4 regions of the Paenarthrobacter sp. TE3676 genome follow, and region 2 is predicted to be linked to each of the others. Evidence: riboswitches for the same ligand, from Rfam matches in the RefSeq annotation. Region 2 holds a riboswitch; each other region holds the start of a gene.
The links. A riboswitch is a leader RNA that binds a small molecule or an ion and turns the genes downstream of it on or off. The one in region 2 is predicted to bind cyclic di-AMP.
Positions count from the first base shown of each region.

Region 1 (3,970 bases), on a different contig from region 2:
CCATGGCGTCGAAGAAGATGCTTAGGAGGATCACGAATGCCAGCAAAGCCGCCGCGATGAAGCCGAGGTGTTCAAAAGCACCGAAAGGGTTGGCCTTGCCGATGAGGGACAGATCCGGGGCGCCCCATTCGGTGAGCGTGGGGGCCACCAATGACCAGCCGCGGGGGTTGACGTTGGTTCCGTCAAAGCTTGGGCCGATGTGCAGCGTAAATTCGAGGATGGCGGCCAGCGCAGTGGAGACCACGATGCCGATCAGGATGGCGCCGCGGACCTTTCGGACCACCAAGGCGATGGTCAGGATCAAGCCCACTGCGAAAACGAGTGTCGGCCAGCCCATGAGCTTTCCGTCCACGCCCAGGCCCAACGGAACGGTGGTGCCGGCGGCATCAGGGATGCGGCGGACGAAACCGGCGTTGACCAGGCCAATGAGTGCGATGAAGAGGCCGATGCCCACAACGATTGCCGTCTTCAGGGCCTCCGGAACCGCCTTGAACACGGCTGTTCGGAAACCGGTCAGCACCAGGATGAGCATGGTGATGCCGGACAGCACCACGAGCCCCATCATGTCCGGCCAAGTCAACCCGGGATGGGAAGCCACAGTGACTGCCACGAAGGCGTTGACGCCCAAGCCTGTGGCCACGGCAAACGGATGTTTGGCCCACGCGCCCATGAGGATGGTCAAGATGCCGGCAACGAACGCCGTGGTGGCTGCCACGGCCGTGAAGCCCAGCGACGCGCCACTCGAGTCGGGTCCGGAGAGGATCAGCGGGTTCAGCACCACGATGTAGCTCATGGCGAAGAAGGTCGCGAAGCCGCCACGGATTTCCCGCGAATACGTGGATCCACGTTCGGAGATTTTGAAGTAGCGGTCGATTGCAGAACCTTGTTTGAGCATGAAGGTCTCCGGGGATCGAGGGGAGTTTGCTCTCAAATCCTATGTTGTCCGGTGTGGGCCCTTTGAACCATTCGCCTAGTCTGTAAGGAAGCCAACACTAGGAGAAACCGCCCCATGCGTACCATCCGCCCGCTTCTGGCCGCCGTCGTCGCTGCCCTTGCTTTCGCGTCCGCCTTGCTGTTTTCCGCGGCTCCGGCGTCCGCGCACGACGTCGCCGAGTCAACCGCGCCAGCCAACGGTGCCAGCGTGGCGGAAGTCCCGGCGTCGGTCTCCATCACGTTCAACAACCGCCCGCTCGCGATTGGTTCCGGCGTCACCGTGACGTCCGGCGGTGAGAACTGGGCGGACGGTCCGGTCGAAATCATTGATAGTCAGGCTGTACAAAAGCTTCGCGAGGGCGCTCCAGCTGGTGAATACACCGTGGTATGGCGTGTAGTCAGCTCGGATTCCCACCCCATTGAGGGCACCTTCACGTTCACGGCCGCCGCGGGAAGCACGACGACGGCGAGTGGCCCGGTGGGTGCCTCGCCGTCGGTGTCGGCGCCGTCAGCCGCAGTACCGACGGCGGGTACCGCAGCGCCGGGAACGGGCAGCAGCGAGCCTGCCGCTGACGCCTCCCAACCCTTCCCGTGGAGCATTGTCGGGCTGGCTGTTGTTGCTGTGGGTCTCGTTATTTACCTTGCTGTTACCGCACGGAAGAAACTTGCAGCTTCCAACAGCCCTGATGGCGATACTTCCGCGGAATAACGCGGTTTTCTACGTACCTGCGAATATCTCGAAACGGACACTGCGACACGCCAGAAGCCCACTTCCCGTTACTTAAATGTGACTTCGGAGGAATCATCGCGTACGGTAGTACCTGTGCCTGTTCCACGTAGCGGGCACTTCCGGCCTGATTGCCTAGCTCTGCCGCAGTCCGGAATCCGTTCGCAGACAAACCTACGGCAGAGACGGGGAACCCAATTTAGGCCGCTTTCGAGCGTGCCTTGGGGTGAAGTCACGAAGCTTCCGCTGAACAGCGGGGGATAGTGGCCGGGTGACTCCCATCCGAATCCGACAGCTAACCTCGCAGGCATCGGGAGAGGCTCTTTCATGTCTTCACGCATTCTTCGCGGCCGTCGTAAGGCGGACAGCGTACGTCCTAATCCGTTCATCTCCATCTCGAAGGCAGTAGCCAGCAACGCTTCCGGCGCTGGCCGCCAGGCAGCTGTTATCGCAGCAGCCTCGGGCCTCGTTTTGACCGGCTCCATTGCTGCTCACGCAGCTGAGGCTCCGGTTCAGCGCGACTCCAGCCCCGCAACGGTCGCTGAGACCGTTTCAGAGGCACCCACCAAGGTTGTTACCGCCCTGGCGACGGCTACCGTCAACTTCGAGCGTCCGGCCGTTGCTTCCGTAGCAGCTCCGGTCATCGAAAAGCCGGCTCCCGTAGTTGAGGCCCCTGTGGTCCAGAAGGCAGCCGTCACCACTGCTGCTGCAACAGCTCCCGTCGCCGCCCAGGCTGCGGTTGCTGCTCCTGTTGCTGCCGCACCGGCTGCCCCTGCTCCTGTAGCTGCTGCTCCCGCCGTTGGCGGCGTCAACGCAGCCATGGTTGCCTCCGCTTACGCACAGATCGGCGTCTTCCAGGACTGCACCGCCATGGTCGAGAAGGCTCTCGGCTCCGCTGGCATCCCGGTAGGCGACCTCGGTCCCATGCAGTTCATGAACTACGGCAAGGTCGTTAGCGATCCCCAGCCCGGTGACATGATCGTCCAGTCCGGCCACGTTGCTATCTACATCGGCAACGGCCAGGCAATCAGCGGTGGCATCAACGGCAACCAGACGGGTATCCACCCGATCAGCTGGTTGACCGCAACGGGTCCCCTGACCTACGTACGCGCTGGCGCATAAAGCCTCACGCTTCAGTTCAAAGGCCGGTGCCTTCAAAGACTATTGTCTTTGGAGGCACCGGCCTTTGGCGTTAAGTTCTGTTTATTAATGTTCAGCGGGGAACGTTCGACGGCGGGTCGATAGTCGCGTGGGCGGCGGGGCCCGTGGGGGCACCTAGGCGTAGTGCCCCTAGGTGTAGTGCCCCTAGGCGAGGGCGACGCCCGGACCTGCGGGCAGGGCAACCTTTGAGGAGATGGCTTGGCCCACTGCCTTGGCTTGCCGCAGCACTTCCTTGGGAGACGGGGTGATGAGGTCCCCAACGCCCACCAGGTGCATCCCTACCGCCCGCATGGCGGCCGCGAAGTTCTGGCCAACGGCTATCCCAAGTTCGGCGAGCATGCGCCGCAACTGGCTTTGGGCACAGCGTGTGACTACTACGTGGTCTGCCAAGAGGACGCCGTGGGCCGTGTGGACTGCCCACTGGCGTGGAGTGGATTCGAGGGGGCCGGATACGTGGAGGCCTGTTCTGAGACCGGCCGTGGTCATGCTGGCCGCCAATCCGTACCCGATCTGCCGGGAGGGGTCTGACCCCAGGAAATCAAGGCGGACGGCACGGGTGGTGTTGCGAACGTCCAGTTGGTGGTTGGCGGCGTAGTTCCGAAGGTGTCGGAGGATTTCGTTGCGTTCTTGCATGGCTGCAGGATCGGCCACCTCGGTGCGTTGAAGCATGCCTGTGTGGACGGAAGGCCCTGCGGTGGACAGTGCACCAAACCCGTCTACGACGATGGAGCCCACGCCATAGCGGCTGAGCTCGCTGGCAACTGCCAAGCCGGACAGGCCGGCTCCGATGACCACGGTGGTGGTGCGCTCCGTGCCGGAATCAGGCGTGAGTGACACTGCTTGGTTCCTCCTTGACGTGTGTGCCTTACGGCATCGCGTGGGATCGCGTCCGAGTTCCCCAAGCGGCCGCAAATAAATGGCCGGAGTGTGTGGTGTGAGACACGTTTGCCGGCCATTCGGTGACTCGAACACTACCGAACTTTTTCGGCCATGGATAGCCTCCGCGACTGCGCGTTTTGTGTGTTCGTCCGCAGCGCAATGTGGGAGCCCGGGAACCGAGCCCGGACCGTTATGCACATAGCCCGATGTCGCCTTGATTCGGTACTGCTGACCGAGAATAGTTGGCCTTGGGAGGAGAAATTTCCCGGT
Region 1 is NZ_JBWBQU010000002.1:494,924-498,893, reverse strand. It holds gene ACZ881_RS06225 (NCS2 family permease) at 1-895, opposite strand, end outside; gene ACZ881_RS06220 (copper resistance CopC family protein) at 1,010-1,642, shown strand; cyclic di-AMP (ydaO/yuaA leader) riboswitch at 1,817-1,984, shown strand; gene ACZ881_RS06215 (NlpC/P60 family protein) at 1,988-2,782, shown strand; gene ACZ881_RS06210 (FAD-binding protein) at 2,966-3,658, opposite strand.
Region 1: it holds a riboswitch for cyclic di-AMP, as region 2 does, so the genes downstream of both, ACZ881_RS06215 (NlpC/P60 family protein) here and ACZ881_RS14510 (M23 family metallopeptidase) in region 2, are expected to answer to the same signal.

Region 2 (3,970 bases):
GCGGCGGGAGCTGCGGGAGCGGGGGTCGCGTTGCTGACAGCAACGGTTGCATTGGCTGCCGGAGCTGCGTTGGCGGTAACCGCGGTTGCCTCGTTGTTTTCGACCTTGGCTTCAACCTTGGCCGGAGCTTCCTCGACCACCACGGGAGCCGGGGCTTCCACCGTTGTGACCACGGGGCGCTCGTAGGAGATGGCCACAGTGGAGTCCGCGGCGATGGTGGCCTGGACTACCGACTGCACGTCAAGAGTGGACGTGGACGTCGATTCGCGATCCACGTTGGTATCGGCAGCGTTGGCTGCGATGCCACTGGTCAGGACCAGGCCTGAAGCTGCGGCAATAACTGCTGCCTGGCGGCCAACGCCACCGGCGTTGTTGCTGACGGCCTTGGCGATGACGGCAAGCGAGCTGGTCTTGGGGGCCTCAGCGCGGTGCCGTGCAACCTTGTTTGCACTGGTCATGATTTTCTCTTTTCGTATCCGCATGCAGTTGGGGTGCACGCGGGTAGTGGGTTGGCCAGCATGTGGGGAACGCCGGCCGACCCCGAACCGGATTTTTCTAGCGGAGGGTGTAGAACGAGGAGGTGCCGGTGGACGCTACAGAGTGCAGCAGCGTTCCCTGGCCGGGGTTCAAAGCGCTGATCATCATGCCGTTGCCGACGTAGATGCCTACGTGGGCTCCGCCGTTCTGCATGACGAGGTCGCCGGGAGCAGGAGTGCTGGTGGGCGTCATGGCCGTCCAGGCGTTGACGCGGGGGATGCTGATTCCGGCCTGTGCGTAGACCCACTGGGTGAAGCCGGAGCAATCCCAACCGTTGGGTGTGGTTCCGCCCCAAACGTAAGGAGAGCCGATGCCGGTGTAGGCAATGGCGGCGAGACCGGAGGCAGCTGCACTGGAGGCCGAATCCTTGGCCTCGGAAGACTTTGCTGTAACTGCTTCCGCTGTTTCTTCGCTGGTGGCCGCTGCGCGCTCGGTAACCTGCGCTGCGCGCTGTACTACCTTGGGGGCTTCCAGGGTGGCCACGGTGGGGCTCTCGAAGGAAACGGTGGCTGTCGGTTCTGCGGTAATCACCGCGGTAGCAACCAGCTGTTGGGTGCTGGAGGCCTCCGACTTGGAAACGTCGGTGTCTGTTGCTTGTGCCGGCAAGCCGACGGTGAGGACGAGGCCTGAGGCTGCTGCCAGGACGGCGGCCTGACGGCCCACGGTACCTGCGTTGGAGGAAACAGCCTTGGAAAGAGTGTTCAACGGGTTCGTGCGAACCGTTTGGGCGCGATGGCGCGCAGGGGTAGTGCGTGATGACACGTAGGTAGCCTCTCCCAATGCCTGCGAGGTGAGCTGTCGGATTCGGATGGGAGTCATCCGGCCGCGCTGCTTCCAAGGAAGCTTTTGCGACTTAACCCCAAGGCCTTCTTTCGAAGGCCAGAAGTGGTTCCCCCGCCCCTGCCAGACGATTTATGCGAACGGACCTTGAGCGGTGGCAGAGCTAGGCAATCCACTCAAGTGCACCGGCCCCCTAAAAAGCCGATGCGCTCTGTACGCTACAACACTTGAAAGCGAATGTCACATTCAGGTCACGGGGCGTCCCGCGAATGCGAGAGGCAACCATCAACTGGCTTAGAGCCAGCCCATGGGGTCTACAACTTCACCGTTGACCTGGACCTCGAAGTGGAGGTGGCAGCCGGTGGAAGCGCCCGTGGTGCCGCTCAGGGCGACGGTGTCGCCGCGGTTTACGGTCTGGCCTACCTGGACGGTGAAGGACGACAGGTGGTTGTACGTGGTCTCGAGGCCATTGCCGTGGTCAACGACAACGCGGTTGCCTCCGCCGTACTCGTGCCATCCGGCGAACGTAACCTTGCCGGTGGCCGCTGCATGCACAGCCGTGCCGCACTGGGCAACGAAGTCCTGGCCACGGTGGAAGTCACCTGCGCCACCCGTGAGGGGGCTGATGCGGTAACCAAAAGGGGATGCCGTGGTGAGCGTGTCCAGGGGGCTGGCCATGCTGCCAACGGACGAGGCCCGCTGGATGCTCTCAGTCGACTGCGCGCTGAGCAGCTGCTTCAGCTTCCCATCGGGGTCGGCAGAAGTGGCGACGGCGGCGCGGCTGAAGTCGATCTTGGCTGACGCGGCGGCGGAAACCTCGGGCTGGCTGCCAGCGGGGGCGGCGACGGCGAGGGCAGACTCAGTCTGGCCTGATTCCGAAGTGGCCATGACGGGACTCGTGGCCGGCAGACCGACAGTCAGGGCAAGTCCGGTGGCGGCAAGCGCAACACCGGCCTTCTGCCCGACGCCGCTGGCAGCGGCGAAGTCGGCAACCTGGCGCAGCGGGCTCTTACGGCGGCGCACCTGACGCTCGGTGTCGCGAGGCCGGATCTCCGTTACGACGGTGGCTGGCCGCAGCTCAGCAGCGGGGCCGGACGCGCGGCGGCGACCCCTGACGTTCTGCGATGTCAAACTCTGTTCCTCTCTCAAAAGCCTGCGAAGTTAGCTGTCGGATTCGGGTCAGAGAGTACAAAGACCCGGTCCGCACGAGGCGCTCACGGCACACAGGTATCCCAAGAGGGACTTGCATACGTGGGCACTTCTGCTGCGGACTTCACCCCAAGGCTGCTTCTTTAGACAGCCGCTTGTGGTTCCCCCGCCTCTGCCAGTGGTGGGTGGCACACCTGATCCGCTGGCAGAGCTCGGCTCCGGATCAGGTAACGCTTTGGTATCAGCGCTAGTAGATAACTATAGGGGATTAAGGCTCTTGGTAATAAATTCGTTATCAACAGGAGCGGGGCAAGCGAAGGAGGCCCTTATCATCAATTCCGAAAAACCGCAGGTCACACGCGCGCCGAAGGCGCAAAAGTGAGGTTTGACACTGTGCTGGCCCGGTGCCGGTCAGCTGAGGGAGACGAAGACGTGCGCAGCAACTTCAGGAGGTAGCTCCAAGGCGCCCTCGATACCCGGGACGCGGACAGAGATGTACTCACCGACGCGCTCCAGCGACACTGTTGCGCCTGGACGGATTCCGCCCTCATCCAACTGGGTGAGAAGTTCCGGCTCGACTTGGATGGGCTCCGCAAGGCGGCTGACCACAACGCGGGAATCAGTGGCGTAGCCGTCCATGGCCTGCAGCAGATTGACATCCAGCCGGGGGAAGGGCTGGCTGGCGAGGCCACCAAGCGCCTCAAGCCCCGGGATGGGGTTGCCATAGGGAGACTCTGTGGGATGCTCCAGGAGCTCGTAAAGCCGGCGCTCCACGCGCTCACTCATGACATGCTCCCAGCGACACGCTTCATCATGTACGTAGGCCCAGTCCAAGCCAATAACGTCGGCCAACAGGCGCTCCGCAAGGCGGTGCTTGCGCATGACCTCTGTGGCGCGTTTCCGGCCCACTTCAGTGAGCTCCAGGTGGCGGTCGTTGGACACAATCACCAGGCCGTCGCGCTCCATGCGTCCGATGGTCTGGGAAACAGTGGGTCCGGAGTGGCGCAATCGCTCGGCAATGCGGGCCCGGAGAGCCACTATGTTTTCTTCTTCAAGCTCCAAAATGGTCCGAAGATACATCTCAGTGGTATCGATCAGATCCGTCATCCAGCTCAGCTCTCCTCGAACGCAGTTCCTTGCGTAATCTCCACCGTACCGCGTCCCCAGCAAGGGCGGACGGTGTGCACCGCCGCCCCATGAACGCCAACCACCAGCCTAGCTTATTTGGAATTACTCTGGATAATTCCGGTCGCATCCTGTTCGTTTGCATTCCACGTGGCGGACTATGACGGCTGCAGGTTCCTGCGCCCGGGCCGTGTCAGGCAGAATTAGGGTGTCGAAGGGGCAGTTGATGCCCCATGCCACCTCCCATCTCTAGCCGACACCCATTGGAGCCCTACGTGAGCGACAACAGCATCACCATTCCCGCCGATCTGCTGCCCAAGGATGGACGCTTCGGCGCTGGACCGTCCAAGGTTCGCCCGGAACAGATCGAAGCGTTGTC
Region 2 is NZ_JBWBQU010000005.1:373,329-377,298, forward strand. It holds gene ACZ881_RS14500 (NlpC/P60 family protein) at 1-458, opposite strand, end outside; gene ACZ881_RS14505 (C40 family peptidase) at 556-1,299, opposite strand; cyclic di-AMP (ydaO/yuaA leader) riboswitch at 1,304-1,466, opposite strand; gene ACZ881_RS14510 (M23 family metallopeptidase) at 1,612-2,448, opposite strand; cyclic di-AMP (ydaO/yuaA leader) riboswitch at 2,453-2,667, opposite strand; gene ACZ881_RS14515 (iron-dependent transcriptional repressor DtxR) at 2,878-3,573, opposite strand; gene serC (phosphoserine transaminase) at 3,867-3,970, shown strand, end outside.

Region 3 (3,970 bases), on a different contig from region 2:
CCCTTCAGTATGGAAGAAGTCCTCCTGCGCCTCCACCGCCTGGTCCAGCGCTCGGGCGTAGCTGCCATGGACACCGCCGAGCTGGTGGTCGGCGACCTCACGCTCAACGTAGATACCCGGGAAGTAACCCGCGGCGGCCAGGATATTCCGCTCACCGCCACCCAGTTCGAGCTACTGCGGTACCTCATGGAGAACCCCAAACGAGTTGTCAGCAAAGCCCAGATCCTGGACCGTGTGTGGGATTACGACTTCGGCGGCCAGGCCAACATCGTGGAGCTCTACATCTCTTATCTGCGCAAGAAGATCGAAGCCGGCCATCCCCCGATGATCCATACCATCCGGGGTGCCGGCTACGTCATCAAGCCTGCGGACTAGCCCTTGGGCACCCTCTCGCGAATGGCCAGGAAGTCCGGAGTGTCGGCCGGACAGACTCAGCTCAGTTGGCTCAATCCCTCCACCTGGCACCTGCGTACACGCTTGGTCCTGGTGGCCATGGCACTATTGATCGCCATTTGCGCTGCTGTGGGGGTGGTCAGCTACGCGTCCATGGACATGGTCTTCAACAGGCAGCTCGACAGGCAGTTGGAGCAGGCGTCCAGCCGCGCGAATGACTTCGGCAGGCCGCCGTCGAACTTTCCGTCATCCCCCGGCAGGCCGGATCCATTGGAGGCGCGCGGGCAGGCGGCGGGCACGCTCAACGCGAGGATCGACGGCTCCACCGTGCGAAGCTCGGGTTTGATCGACGCCCAAGGTCACCGCGTCTCACTCTCAGCAGACGATGAGCAGGTCCTGGTGTCGCTGCCCACGGACAACCAACCCGTGGACCGATCGCTGTCCAACGGCGATTACCGGCTAGTGGCAGTCGAAACCACTTATGGCGACGTGATTGTGACGGGCCTGCCGCTGGAGGACAAGCAGAGCGCAGAAGCCTCGCTGGTGTGGACCATGGTGCTGGTCTCGCTGGCTGGGCTGGTGGTGATCGGGCTCGTGGGAACGGTCATCATCCGTCGGACCATGCGTCCGCTTGAGCAGCTCTCCGCGGTGGCCACGAAGGTTTCGCGCCTGCCTCTCGACGCCGGCGAGGTGGCACTTGCGGTGCGCGTACCGCCGTCGGCATCCCACCCCGGAACGGAAGTGGGCAGCGTCGGCTATGCCTTGAACCAGATGCTGAACAACGTTTCGAGCGCGCTGGAAGCACGGCAGGAAAGCGAAACCAAGGTGCGCCAGTTCGTGGCCGATGCCTCGCACGAACTACGGACTCCCCTGACCGCCATCCGGGGCTACACCGAGCTGCTAAGGATGACGGAGAACTTCACCGAGGATGGCCGGAAGTCGCTGGCGCGTGTCCAAAGCCAGTCCGAACGCATGACCACCTTGGTGGAGGACCTTCTTCTACTGGCGCGGTTGGACGAGGGACAGCCCGTCAAAGTTGAGGACGTGGACCTGACACAGCTCGTGATCGAAACGGTCAGTGACGAGAAAGTCATGGCGCCGGATCACATCTGGCAGCTCCAGCTCCCTGATGAGCCCATCACTGTGCGCGGCGATGCCACCCAACTTCATCAGGTGCTGGGCAATTTGTTGTCCAATGCCCGCAAGCATACGGATCCCGGTACCACCGTGGTCACAGGCGTCATACTCTCCGCCGATGGCAGTGCCGTGGTGACAGTGACGGATAACGGCCCCGGAATTCCGAAAGATTTCCAAGGCAGGATCTTCTCCCGGTTTGCCCGCGCTGATGCCGCAAGATCGGGCTCTGAGGGCACCTCCGGACTCGGCTTGTCCATTGTGGAGGCCATCGTTTCAGCGCATGGCGGTAGCGTGGAAGTGACCTCGCGGCCGGGTCGCACGGAATTCGCCCTCCGACTCCCCGCCGTCAGCATCGAAGGCCTATAACGAATCGGGCAAGGCGACTCACCGGCGTCGTGATCTCTGTTACCTAAATGTGACTTCTGTGGAATCCTCCTGTACCGTCGAAAGGGTGGGTCGTCCCTAGCAGGCCCACATCCGGGATGCGCCGAGCTCTGCCACTTCCCGGAGTCCGTTCTTTCTCCGAGGCAGAGACGGGGGACCCAGAGTCTCCGGGCCCAGGCCTTTTTGGCCGGCCCTTGGGGTGAAGCCGCAGCATGATGCGCGGCCGGATGACCTCATCCGAACCCGACAGCTAACTCCGCAGGCGCTGAGAGGTAATCACATGTCTGAATTTAACGATCAGACGCGCCCTTCCGCGCGTCGCCGCGACGAACACAACGCACCGCACACCAAGTCGCAGTCCGTCCTCAAGAACGCAGCCCGCCAGGGTAAGTCCGGCCACCGCATGTCCGTCGTAGCCGGTGTCGTGGCAGCTGCACTGGGCGTTGCATCGCTCGGAACCGCCGCCAATGCCGCACTGACCCTCCCCGAGGCCAGCCGCGTAGCCGGAACCCAGTCCAGTGCGCAGGTCAACACGAACAAGTCGGCCGAGATCTCCGCTTCCCTGGATGCTGCCGCCGAAAAGGGCGCAGCCGACAGGGCCGCCGCGGAAAAGGCAGCTGCTGACAAGGCTGCCGCCGAAAAGGCTGCCGCAGACCAGGCCGCAGCCGCGCAGGCCGCCGCCGAAAAGGCTGCCGCAGACCAGGCTGCCGCCCAGGCCGCAGCTGAGAAGGCTGCTGCTGACGCTGCTGCCAAGCAAGCCGCCGACGCCGCTGCTGCCGCCGCCGCCGCGGAAGCCGCAGCTGCTGCTGCTGCCCCCAAGGCCGTGGACGACCCCGCTGCTGCCAAGGCGTACGCACTGAGCATCCTTGGCAACTACGGCTGGGGCCCGGGCGAGATGACTGCCCTGAACACGCTGTGGGAGAAGGAATCGAACTGGAAGACCACGGCGATGAACGCTTCCAGCGGCGCCTACGGCATCGTCCAGTCCCTGCCTGCTTCCAAGATGGCTACCGTTGGTGCTGACTGGGAAACCAACTACCAGACCCAGATCAAGTGGGGCCTGAACTACATCAAGGAGCGTTACGGATCCCCGTCCGCCGCTCTGGGCTTCCACTTGGCCAACAACTGGTACTAAGCCAGACTGCTTGATTGCCGCGCCCGTTGCCGCCGTTCGCACCAGTACCCACTGGAGCGAACGGCGGGAACGGGCGCGGTTTTTGCCGTTTCACAGGTGCGGCGCCGAAGAACGCTATGCCTCCGGTTCGGCCTCCACCGCACCCCGCACGGCTGCAATGGACGCGGCGACATCCCCGGCGTCCGTAGTCCAATTGCTCACCGAAATCCGTAAGATCTCGCGGCCACGCCACGAAGAACCGGACATCCAGACCGCGCCCTCGGCCATGAGCCGCTGGGTGATCCGGTGCGTACGGTCATCGCTTCCGAAACTCACCGAGACCTGCGTGAACACGACGTCGTTGAGCACCTCCACGCCAGGGATCGAGGACAGTCCTTCAGCCAAAGCACGGGCATTTGCTGCCAGGCGCTCAACCATGGAAATCACGCCGTCCCGGCCCAGCTGCCTGAGTGCAGCCCAGACCGGGATGCCCCGGGCGCGGCGGGACATCTCCGGAACTTTCTCGAAAGGATCCCCAGGCCCGGCATCAGTGGCAATGAGGTAACTCGTGTGAACGCTGAAGGCACGCCTCAGGGCTTCCGGGCGTGCCACTATTGCCAAGCCACAGTCGTAAGGGACATTCAGGGTCTTATGGGCATCCGTTGCCCACGAATCTGCGTCTTCCACACCCGCCAGCCGGCCTCGCAGCTTCGGGCTCACAGCGGCCCACAAACCAAAGGCACCATCAACGTGCACCCACGCGCCGCGATCGTGTGCCACAGCTATGGCTTCTTCCATGGGATCAAATGCTCCGGAGTGGAGGTTGCCGGCTTGCAGGCAGACCAACGATGGGCCCGGTTGCTGATCCATGGCATCAGCAAGGGCGTCGGGGAAGATCCGGCCTTCGTCGTCGGCGTCTACCGGAACGCAGGCGCCCAAACC
Region 3 is NZ_JBWBQU010000002.1:88,236-92,205, forward strand. It holds gene ACZ881_RS04245 (response regulator transcription factor) at 1-375, shown strand, start outside; gene ACZ881_RS04250 (sensor histidine kinase) at 397-1,896, shown strand; cyclic di-AMP (ydaO/yuaA leader) riboswitch at 2,030-2,191, shown strand; gene ACZ881_RS04255 (aggregation-promoting factor C-terminal-like domain-containing protein) at 2,195-3,049, shown strand; gene ACZ881_RS04260 (pyridoxal phosphate-dependent decarboxylase family protein) at 3,164-3,970, opposite strand, start outside.
Region 3: it holds a riboswitch for cyclic di-AMP, as region 2 does, so the genes downstream of both, ACZ881_RS04255 (aggregation-promoting factor C-terminal-like domain-containing protein) here and ACZ881_RS14510 (M23 family metallopeptidase) in region 2, are expected to answer to the same signal.

Region 4 (3,970 bases), on a different contig from region 2:
TGGAAGGAAATCCAGGGGCGCGGTCCGTGGCAGTTGGTAACCATACTCGACCCGGATGGTGCGAGGTCCGACGTCGATCCTATTGCCGCTACCCTGACGCATCGATCAGCGGCGCTGCAGTCCACTATCGGCGTCAACGCCGCCTTGTTCAGCGCCGGAACGGAGACGCATTCGGTGGTCCTGTTCCGCGAGTCGGGCGGCCGGGCAGACCATGCCCAGGTGCTGGTGCATTATCAACTGGAGCTTGCGAAGCGCGCTGGCCGCAAGGTGGACAGGGTGATCCTGGGCATCAGTGAACCCTTCCAAGTCATCCGGCAGCTATCGGGCGCTTACCGTCAGTCGAAGGTTGCTGCGCAGGCGGCCGCCGTGGACCTCCCGCTAGGTGAGCTCGTGGACAGCCGGACCGTTGGTGTCTATCAACTTTTCGATCGTCTGGTGGCACCCGGAGGCTGGGATGACACAGGATCGGTGCATTTTCAGGCCCTTGAGGACCAGGACAAAAACGGCGAACTCCTGCCTGTCCTGGAACTGCTCTATGACAATGACGGCTCGGTGCAGGACGTCGCCGCCAAACTTCACCTCCACCGGAGCAGCATCTACAACCGGCTCGGCCGGATCCGCCAACTCATCGGTGCTGATCCGTTGAGTGGCGCGATCCGGCTCGAGTTACATGCGGCCCTGAAGGCTCGGCGCTGGGCCGGGCGGCCGCGGATCTGAGCCTACGAGCGCCGCAAACGCTGGCAGCTCCAACGTCCCATCCGGCGACGGAAAGCGGCAGTCCGGCTGCTGCTGCAGTACCGGCTATGCCACCCCGCGTGAGTGGAGGTACGGGGCAGGCGGGTGCTCAACCGAGGACCTTCTGGGCTGCGTCCAGGATGTCTTGAAGCGCAGATTCGCTGGGCTGGGGAGCCGAGGCGGCCTGCGGCTTGCTCGGCCGGGGCTTGGACGTCGGGGTTGCAGTTTCCGTTGGTGTGGGCGTCGGCGTCGGTGTTGGTGTGACCGTCGGGGTTGGTGAGGTTGTGGGCGTCGGAGTCGTGGGCGGTGTGGTTACCGTGTCCGACGGCACCTCGCTCGGCGCGGGAGCTGGCTGGGTGGGGGCTGGGCTTATCACCCCAGGGACGGCCGGGACTGAGGAGGGGACAGCCGATGGAACCCAAACCGGGTTGGCAAGGGACACCTTCGGGGTCGGAGCCGGCGACGACGACCCGGCCGTGGGTGCCTCGGCTAATGTCGCGGGCTGGCCGGCCTCCGAGGACGCTGTGGCAAGTGAAGAGGCTGATGGCGACGACGCTGATGGTGCGGAAGCCGTGGAATACGAGGCACTGGGCGCAGGGGCTGCGGAGCCCGAATTCCTGTCGGCACCGCTGGCTTCATGCGCAGGAGTTTCCTGGCCGAAGAACGGAAGCTCAAGGGCTTGCCCCAAAGTCCCGGCCGTCAGTACTAGTCCAAGCGCACCTGCAACCACGGCCATGCGCTGGCTCATGTGCTTGACCGACGCTGCTTTCCGAAGGGCGGCGTGGGGTTCGCGGCCGAAGGATGAGGTGGACCCCACGCTGGGCCTGGCCGCGGAGGGTGCCGCAGCGGGTGCGGCAGCCTGCCGGCGAACATCCTTGCGGCTTGCCAGTGCTGCCGACGCCGTTGCCGCGGCAGCAAGCTGCGCCTGAGACTTACCCCGAGGTGACTCGGTTTGCAGGGACTCGGTGCGGGGCGAGTCGTTGCTCGGTGACTCGGCGGCTTCGGGGGTGCTCGTGGATTCTTCGCGGGAAGGCACTACCGGAATGGCCGTCGTGGCAGGTTCCGGCGTTGAAGCCTGCACCACTGGAATTGCTGCGGTTGCGGGCTCCTGGGCGCTCAGCTCCTGAGGATCCGGCTCCACGCCAGCAGGGGGTGCGCTGGCAGGGGGCGCACTTGCCGGGGTCACAATGGGGATTGCCGCGGTAGGGGGTCCCGGTGGGGTCGACCTCCGTGCCGCTGGCTGCCCCGTAGGTATCGCGGCAGTCATGGGTTCCGCCTGCTCGGACGGTTCGGGCGCCGGCTGTGGGGCCGAGGCCTCAGGCGCAATCACGGCAAGGGCTGCACGCTCCCGCTCGGCTGCACGAATTTCCGCACGAGTGGCAGGCGCCACCGTGGTGGGCATGGCCGCAGTGGCGGGTTCCGGCGTCGTGCCTGTGTTAACCGTGCCTGTAACAGCAGCTTCAGTGTTAGTGGCGCCAGTGTCATCTGGGTTTCCGGTGGGGAATCCGCTGGATTGGGCCCGACGGCGTCCGGTTGGCTTGGTGCGCTCGCCTTCAGTCTGGGCGCGGCGCGGCTGATCCATGGTTGGGGACATGGTGGTTGCCTCTCAACGCCTTCGAGGTTAGCTGTCGGGTTCGGACGAGGCCGTCCGGCCGCCTAAGCGGCTTCACCCCGAGGACTTGGATACCAAGCCCGGGAACTGTGGGTCCCCCGCCTCTGCCGCGGGTCTGGCGGATCCCGGATTGCGGCAGAGCTCGGCGTCAATCCGGAAGCGGCCCAGCGGACATACGGGTCGCTCTACGACGGTACATGAGCCGGAAAGTAAAGTCACATTAATGTAACGGGCGGTAGGCCTGCCCAACCGAGGGGTTTCTATGACTTAGGCTTCGGTGCCGGTGAGGGAGCCGGCAACTCATGCTGGATCTTCTGGATCTGCACGGCTTGATGAGTTTCCGGGCGGAAGACTTCCTCCACGACTCCAAGCATTCCGCCGGTGGCTCCACGCCGGACTTTGCCCTGGCTGCTCCGGCGCGATGACCAGTACCAAACGCCGGCCAGCAGGGCCGGGAATCCGAGCACTGCCGCCAACACGAGCAAGATATCCATGGCCTAACACTAGCTTCGCGGTGCACCGGCAGGTAGACATTGTCTATGGACCTGCCTGTGATGCCACCCGTCTCGCCCATGCTCGCCAAATCCGTTCCGGCCATCCCCGATATTGGGCACTACGAACCCAAGTGGGACGGATTCCGGACCATCGTCTTCAAGGATGGCGACGAGATCATCCTGGGCAGCCGCAACGAGAAGCCAATGACCCGCTACTTCCCCGAAGTGGTGGAGGCTCTCAGGAAGAACCTGCCGGACAAATGCGTGATCGACGGCGAGATCGTCCTGATCGAGGGCAAGAGGCTCGAGTTCGAGGTACTCCAGCAAAGGATCCATCCCGCCGACAGCCGCGTGAGGATGCTCGCCGAGAAGACTCCGGCTTCCATGATTGCGTTCGACATCCTGGCGCTGGGCGACGAGAACCTCATGGACAAGCCGTTCTCCGAGCGCCGCGCCATCCTGGAGCGTGCGCTCGCCAAGGCCGAGCCGCCTGTCTATGTGACCCCCGCAGTGACGGATCTCGAGCGGGCGCAGGAATGGTTCGTGCAGTTGGAAGGCGCGGGACTGGACGGGGTGCTGTCCAAGCCGTTGACCGGGGCCTATCAACCCAACAAGCGCGTGATGTTCAAAACCAAACACGAGCGCACGGCGGATTGTGTGGTGGCCGGATTCCGCTGGCACAAGACCGCGAAGGTTGTTGGCTCGATGCTGCTCGGCCTCCACGATGACACTGGCCGCCTGCATCACGTGGGAGTGGTGGCATCGTTCCCCATGGCCCGGAGGGAGGCCCTGGTGGCCGAGCTTGAGCCGTATCAAGTCGAACTCAGCGAGCATCCCTGGGGTGAGTGGGCCAACCAGGACGAAGCTGCCGGGGGTTCACGCATGCCCGGCGCGCAAAGCCGGTGGAGCGGGGGCAAGGATTTCTCGTTCGTGCCCCTGCGCCCCGAACTCGTGATCGAAGTGAAGTACGACTACATGGAAGGCGACAGGTTCCGGCACACCACGCAGTTCCGTAGGTGGCGGCCGGACAGGACCCCCGAGAGCTGCACGTACTCGCAACTGGAGGAGCCCGCTGAATACGATCTCGGGGAGATCCTGCAGCTGCCGAACAGCTAGAACGTTGCCAACC
Region 4 is NZ_JBWBQU010000009.1:97,918-101,887, forward strand. It holds gene ACZ881_RS19785 (PucR family transcriptional regulator) at 1-717, shown strand, start outside; gene ACZ881_RS19790 (hypothetical protein) at 845-2,329, opposite strand; cyclic di-AMP (ydaO/yuaA leader) riboswitch at 2,332-2,478, opposite strand; gene ACZ881_RS19795 (hypothetical protein) at 2,608-2,841, opposite strand; gene ACZ881_RS19800 (ATP-dependent DNA ligase) at 2,887-3,957, shown strand.
Region 4: it holds a riboswitch for cyclic di-AMP, as region 2 does, so the genes downstream of both, ACZ881_RS19790 (hypothetical protein) here and ACZ881_RS14510 (M23 family metallopeptidase) in region 2, are expected to answer to the same signal.